2 regions of the Priestia sp. YIM B13489 genome follow, and region 1 is predicted to be linked to the other one. Evidence: riboswitches for the same ligand, from Rfam matches in the RefSeq annotation. Region 1 holds a riboswitch; the other holds the start of a gene.

Region 1 (3,803 bases):
CTCCAATTAGCACAATACGTCGCTCTAACGAAAGAATAATGAAGGTTTCAGAGTTCGTCCCGTCTGTTTCAGGATCAGCTTTGAACGTTGGAGCTGCTACAATTGTAAACGGCTTCACATCATCATTTGTTTTTTGTTCGGCTGAAGGGCGAATGAATAACTGCTGAGCGAATAGGTTGTGCCATGCAAATTCATTAACTACTTGAATTGGTAACTGATACTTTTTATCAGCTCCAGCATATCCATTAAAAACAAAAAGTTCATCCTGCTTCTTTAAGTGAGTTAAGACTTTTTTGTATAGCGCATCGAATCGCTGAGCAGAAATTGGCTGATTGACAGGTCCCCATTCAACCGTTTTTGAAGACACAGCATCGCTTACAATAAATTTATCTAAAGGAGAGCGACCTGTATATTTTCCGGTTTCGACTGACACAGCACCTGTAGAAGTCAGCGTTCCTTCGCGTCGAGCTAGAATTTTTTCAACAAGTTGTGGAACAGATAATTGGTGTTTTGTTGTTTTTAATTGAAGCAAACCATTTAATTCGATAGACATATCAACAGTACTCATGTGCACTACCTTCCTTTTTTAGCTATTATTTATTCATTAATGTTTGAAATTTATAATTAGTATAACACATTTATTTAATTATTCTATACTATTTAACTAAAAATGTTTGTGTATTATAAAAAAATGTACGTTATACCTATTTTAGACACATGTATATGTGCTAGGAGCGAAAAAAGTGAAGCTGTTTTAAGTGAAATCCTCATTTTGATCTGTCTTATTAACTAAACTTAGTGATGATTCTTAATAAGGTGTACTATTTCGTAATTTGAGTATGTTACATTAAAACAGATTCAAACATAAAGAGATGATTTCCATTTGAATGTTGTTGACAGTGAAGCGCTTTTTCATGTATTATATGTCCTTGAACGGATACTCTCTTATCCCGAGCTGGTGGAGGGACAGGCCCTATGAAACCCAGCAACCATCGTCATTTTTTTGTGTAGACGATAAGGTGCTAACCTGATGCAAGGGCACAACCTTGATCGATAAGAGTGAAAGGCTTATGTAGAATTTGATACCTTTCCTCGATACAAGGAAAGGTTTTTTTATATTTTTTAACGTGTAATGAAAATAAGGGAATGAGTACCGTATCACAATGTATCGTATTTATAAGGAGGAAAACTGATGTCAACACAACGTCGTCTGTTCACGTCAGAATCTGTTACAGAGGGACATCCCGATAAAATTTGTGACCAAATTTCTGACTCAATTCTTGATGCTATCCTAGCAAAGGATCCAAATGCTCGTGTTGCTTGTGAAACAAGCGTAACAACTGGTTTAGTTTTAGTAAGTGGTGAAATTACAACTTCTACTTACGTGGATATTCCTAAAACAGTTCGTGAAACAATTAAAGGAATTGGCTATACTCGTGCAAAATACGGATTTGATGCTGAAACTTGTGCAGTATTAACATCTATCGACGAGCAGTCAGCTGATATCGCTGCTGGTGTAGACCAAGCGTTAGAAGCACGTGAAGGTCAAATGTCAGATGAAGAAATCGAAGCAATCGGAGCTGGAGACCAAGGGTTAATGTTTGGTTATGCATGTAATGAAACAAAAGAATTAATGCCTCTTCCAATTTCATTAGCTCATAAACTTGCTCGCCGTCTAACAGAAGTACGTAAAGAAGAAATTCTTCCTTACCTTCGCCCGGATGGTAAAACACAAGTAACAGTTGAATATGATGAAAACAACAAACCTGTTCGCATCGATACAATTGTTATTTCAACTCAGCATCACCCAGAAGTAACGTTAGAGCAAATTCAACGTAACTTAAAAGAATATGTTATTAATCCAGTTGTTCCAAACGAGTTAATTGATGAAAATACAAAGTATTTCATTAACCCAACAGGACGTTTCGTAATCGGCGGTCCTCAAGGAGATGCTGGTTTAACTGGTCGTAAAATTATTGTTGATACTTACGGCGGATATGCTCGTCACGGCGGCGGTGCATTCTCTGGTAAGGACGCAACAAAAGTAGACCGTTCAGCAGCTTATGCAGCTCGTTATGTTGCGAAAAACATTGTAGCAGCTGATCTTGCTGATAAATGTGAAGTACAACTAGCATATGCAATTGGTGTTGCACAACCAGTATCTATTTCAATTGATACATTCGGTACAGGAAAAGTTTCTGAAGAAGTACTAGTAGACGTAGTACGCAAAAACTTTGACCTACGTCCAGCAGGCATCATTAAAATGCTTGATTTACGTCGCCCAATTTATAAGCAAACAGCAGCTTACGGCCACTTTGGTCGTACGGACGTGGAGCTTCCTTGGGAGTTCACAGACAAAGCGGAAGCATTAAAAACTCAAGCTTTAGCTAAATAATAAAAAAATCTCCGTGAAAACGGAGATTTTTTTTATGCCCATTGAATACCTGCAGCAGATTTTTCTACGACAACTTCATATTCTGAAAGCAAATGCTGAAAAATGGCGTCCCATGATTGAGTAAGAGCGTATTGCCTCGCTGCATGGCCAAAGTGAAGCCGCTGATGCAAATCATCGAGTAAATCTGTAATAGCCGAACTGAATTCTTCTAAGGAGTGAGGTTTGCAAAGGTAGCCGTTTCGCCCGTGCTGAACCATCTGTTTAACTCCTCCTGCATTTGCTGCCACTACAGGAGTTCCAGAAGCAAGAGACTCCAGTACAACATTTCCGAAGGTTTCTGTTTCTGAAGGAAAAACAAACAAATCAGATGATGAATAGATATGAGCAAGTTGCTTACCTTCAAGGAAGCCTGTAAATGTCATATGCTCAGATGCTTGCTGGTGCATTTGTTCTTTTAAAGGGCCGTCTCCTACAATAACCCAGTGAATTTGATGCCGGATATGATCCGGTAGAGATCGTGCGATTTTTATTAAAAAATCAGCGTTCTTTTCTTTAGCTAATCTTCCTACATACGTTAAAATGTAGGGCTTTTTAATATTATATTTAATACGAATATCAAAGCGGTCATAGTGGGGATGAAATAATTTATGATTTACTCCTCGCGACCAAATAGCTACGTTGTGAAACCCTTGTTCTTCTAGCTGCTGTTTGGTCACTTCAGAGGGAGCGAATATTTTTTGTACAGGTTTATAAAACCATTTCATATATTTTTGTAGTGGTACACGCATTTTTTCAAGTTCATAGTGAGATAAATAATCATCAAAATTGGTATGATAAGAGCCGACAAGAGGAACACCTAATCTTTTCCCGTAATAGGAGCCGCAAAGCCCCATTGTAAAAGGAGTGGCCAAATGAATAATAGAAGGATTGAATTCCTGCAGCTGCTTTTTAATTTTTAGAACGTTTGGCAATGAAAAGCGGCTGTTTGGATAAAGAAAAAACGGCATGCTGGGCGAACGGTGAACATACGTTGAAAATGACTGATCATGAGCAAATTCAGGAGCAAATACCTGGATGGGAATTTGCTTTGATTTGACGTACTGAGTAAATTGATAAAGTGTTTTAGCAGCTCCGTTAACTTCTGGAGCAAATGTATCCGTAAATAAAGCAATTCTCATTAGTACTCCTCCTATCAATTAAGTTAAAAATATGTTCAGTGAAACAGCACCTGAAAAGATGCCCAGTATCAGGCCTACCATGACATCCGTCGGATAGTGCAGACCGAGATAAATTCTTGAAATCCCTACCGTTACTGCAAGAGGCAAAAGAACAGCAGCGAAGGCTGGATAAACAATCATAAGAGGGGTAACCAACGAAAAAATAGCTGTTGTATGCCCAGATGGAAATG
Region 2 (3,803 bases), 180 kb from region 1:
TATAAGGAACGTGCTGGAAGTAGTTTGCATCAATTTCATTGTTTGCAAGAGCTGTGTTCGGTAAGATGTAATCTTGGAATTTTTTAATTTCTAAGTCGATTCCTTGTTTTTCTAAAATCGGTTTTGCTTGTTCTAAAATTTCAGCATGAGGCGTATTAGATGCACCCACAACAATTTTCTTTTCATCTTTTGATCCATTGTTAGATCCACATGCAGCTAATCCTACTACTAGCGCAGATGTTAGTGCTAAAGCCGAAAGCCATTTTTTCATAATAAATAATCCTCCCTTTATCTTTTATCAATTTTTGCAGTAATCGCATCTCCAATAAGTTGGATAATAAATACAATAATCAAAATTAAGATCGTAGCAGCTAGCGTTACATCATTATGACTGCGCTGGAATCCTTCTAAATATGCAAGATTCCCAAGACCTCCAGCTCCAATCACACCCGCCATTGCCGTATAGCCGACTAGCGCAATCGTCGTTACCGTCAAACCAGAAATTAAAGCTGGCAGCGATTCAGGTAACAGCACTTTAAAGATAATAGTGCTTGTTGTTGCTCCCATTGATTTAGCAGCTTCAATAACACCTTTATCAATTTCACGCAGACCAATTTCTACAAGACGCGCATAAAATGGTGCTGCTCCCACAATTAAAGCAGGTAACGCTGCATTAGCGCCTAAAATACTTCCTACCAATGCTTTGGTAAATGGAATCAGTAAAACAATTAAAATAATGAATGGAATGGAACGAAAGATATTTACAACTGCTGACACAATGGCATATAAAGGTTTGTTTTGCCAGAGCTGTCCTTTGGACGTTAAAAATAAAAGCAAGCCCAATAAAATACCTAGAACAAACGTGGCTATAACTGAAATAGCCGTCATATATAGTGTTTCATTTGTCGCTTGAATAAAATCATCTAAAATAACGTTCGGAAATAGTTTCTCAAGCATTTGTCATTACCTCCACTTCTACCTGCTGCTCATGAATGTATGCAATGACTTTTTCAACTTCTGTTAATTCTCCATCTAAATGAACGAACAACGTCCCGTATGAACCTGTTTGTGTATGAGAAATCTTTCCTTGCAAAATATTAATCGTTACATCAAACTGTTTTAAAATCGTTGTAATGAGCGGTTGCTCTGCTTTTCCGCCAACAAACGTAAGCTGAATAATTTGCCCGCTTGGATATAACCCCTGTACTTGTTCAATTGTTTCAAACGTTTCTTCTGGTTCAGAAATCTGTTGAACGAACCGTTTTGTAATCGGCTGCTTAGGTTTTCTGAATACTTCTAGCACTTGTCCTTCTTCTACCACTGCCCCATTTTCCATAACGGCTACCCGATGACAAATTTTACGAATAACGTGCATTTCATGAGTAATCAATACAATGGTTAACCCTAGCTTCTCATTAATATCTACTAACAGATCTAAAATGGAATCTGTCGTTTGAGGATCAAGCGCTGATGTTGCTTCATCACACAGCAATACTTTTGGGTTATTGGCTAGCGCTCGAGCAATACCAACACGCTGCTTTTGTCCACCGCTAAGCTGTGATGGATAAGCATTTTCACGCCCTTCAAGCCCGACTAACTTGATAAGCTCGTCTACTCGTTTCATTCTTTTTTCTTTTGAGATCCCTGCTATTTCTAACGGAAAAGCAATATTTTCTCGCACCGTACGCGACCACAAGATATTAAAGTGCTGAAATACCATACTAATTTCTTGTCTAGCTTTTCTGAGTTTTCCGCCTTTAATTTTTCCAATATCATTACCTGCTACTTCTACCGTTCCTGTCGTTGGTGTTTCTAACCCGTTTAGCAAGCGAATTAAAGAACTTTTCCCCGCTCCGCTATAACCAATAATTCCGTAAATTTCACCTTGGTTAACGGTTAGATTCACATTATCAACAGCTGTTATTTGACCACTTTTGGCCTGATAAATTTTTGTAACGTCTGTTAATGTAATCATATTTCTTCACCTTCTTTAGTAAAAACTTAATTATGTTAGGTTGCCCTATAGGATGAAAAAGCCGTAAAACAATTTTCCCCATCAAAAAAGCCTCTCTGCGCATGACAGAAAGGCTCGATATTTAATCCTTTCTCTCATCTTTCAAAGCACATAGCTTTGCAGGAATTGGCACCATTTCAGTTAGTCTGACGGTTGCCGGGTTTCACAGGGCTCAGTCCCTCCACCTCTCTTGATAAGAGTTCGCAACAATTATTTTGTTTTTGGGAAATATTCATTCATTTATGAACATTCATGAGTGTGATTTTAGCATGTGTCAGATAGGCTGTCAACAGGTTTTGTTCTTGGGATAATATCCCAAGATTCCAACAGCCCCAACGGTTCACTCTCTTTCAATTTCTTCATTTTAAACAAACGTTTGATTATCGAAGCTCTTCAAGTACGTGCTCGATGGAATGAAACGCATAGAGTTTTTTTACCATTTCGCCATTTTTCACTTCAATCAAACAAGGTACACTTTCAATTGAAAATATTTCTGCTTTTGAAGGCATATAATTTAAATTGCTCATTCCGATGGTCACACCGGGCAGCATCGCTTCTGCTACGGTTAACATTTTTTTTGCCAGCTGACATGTCCCGCAAAAAGGTGTATGGAAAAAGATAAACGTTCTTTGTCCTTCTTTTAACTGATCTTCAAGCTGTTTTTCGCTCCATTCTTGCATGTTGCTCATTCCTTTTATGTTAAAAATTCTGCATTAACATCGATATTGGCACTCAGTAATACTGTTGCTATGTGATGTCTAGGGGCGGCAGCAACCTCTCGGTACATTTTATCAATATATAGATGCTCTGCTTCCGGAAGCTCTCGTTTAAATTGTTTTCTTAGCTTATTCCCTGAATCATCAGAGTCAACAAGTATGTATACCTCTTTGTTAAACGTACAGTCAATAATTTCATCCAGCTTTGATAAACTAATCGTACCGTTTGTACAGATAATTTCAATTGGTTCTCGAATGATATCTTGGATACGCTTTTTATCTGATTTTCCTTCGACAATAATTACTTTTTCAATTTCAATTAGCCCCATTTTCATCACCCATAATCGTCAGTTGTATAGTAACATCATTTCTTTATGCTATACAATATTCGTTAATGTATCACAGTTCACCTGTTTTTTAAAAGAAATTTGCAAGAAAGAACTGTTTTAAAAAGCAGCTTAGGCCATATTGTTTCCATAAGACAAGAAAAACAGTGGCAGTTGCCACTGTTTAGCACCATCCTGCTTCTTCGTCGCAGTCTGTATATTTTTGCGTTTCACCTTGTTTTTGTACATCCGTATATTGATAGAACTTATTATTTTCTTGCGAATAACCTTCTTCAAAGCGGTATTCATTGCCGCTTGTTCCGTAACTAACTTCACCAATTGGCTGCTTATCAACATATAATTTCATACCGCCGTCATGAAATTTAGCTGTAACGCGATCTGTAACGTCCATTTTTTGTTTTTCAAACATAAAAAGACACTCCTTTAGCTTGTTTACTAATAGAGTGTCCAGTCAAAAACTTTTCATAAAGACAATTTATGGAGGAATATTATCCTTCGTTTGTCATTTCTTCGTATTGCTCTGCTGTCATTAGCTTATCTACTTGAGAAGCATCAGACGGTTTGATTGTAATCATCCATGCTTCTTCGTATGGAGATTCATTAACAAGTTCAGGGCTATCGCTTAAGTTGTCGTTTACTGCTACAACTTCACCGCTAATTGGTGCGTAAAGCTCAGAAACTGTTTTTACTGATTCAACGCTGCCAAACGGCTCGTCAGCTTCTACT

The links. Region 1 has a riboswitch for S-adenosylmethionine ahead of metK (methionine adenosyltransferase). Riboswitches for the same ligand answer to the same signal wherever they lie in the genome.
Region 2: it holds a riboswitch for S-adenosylmethionine, as region 1 does, so the genes downstream of both, ACFX4W_RS16975 (methionine ABC transporter ATP-binding protein) here and metK (methionine adenosyltransferase) in region 1, are expected to answer to the same signal.

Annotation. Positions count from the first base shown of each region.
Region 1 covers NZ_JBHZOQ010000053.1:2,003,045-2,006,847, forward strand. The annotation lists gene pckA (phosphoenolpyruvate carboxykinase (ATP)) at 1-568, opposite strand, end outside; SAM riboswitch class I at 943-1,060, shown strand; gene metK (methionine adenosyltransferase) at 1,193-2,395, shown strand; gene ACFX4W_RS16040 (glycosyltransferase family 4 protein) at 2,428-3,573, opposite strand; gene ACFX4W_RS16045 (phosphatase PAP2 family protein) at 3,592-3,803, opposite strand, start outside.
Region 2 covers NZ_JBHZOQ010000053.1:2,184,047-2,187,849, forward strand. The annotation lists gene ACFX4W_RS16965 (MetQ/NlpA family ABC transporter substrate-binding protein) at 1-271, opposite strand, end outside; gene ACFX4W_RS16970 (methionine ABC transporter permease) at 289-957, opposite strand; gene ACFX4W_RS16975 (methionine ABC transporter ATP-binding protein) at 950-1,975, opposite strand; SAM riboswitch class I at 2,107-2,214, opposite strand; gene ACFX4W_RS16980 (thioredoxin family protein) at 2,395-2,694, opposite strand; gene ACFX4W_RS16985 (toprim domain-containing protein) at 2,709-3,059, opposite strand; gene ACFX4W_RS16990 (YusG family protein) at 3,241-3,486, opposite strand; gene gcvH (glycine cleavage system protein GcvH) at 3,566-3,803, opposite strand, start outside.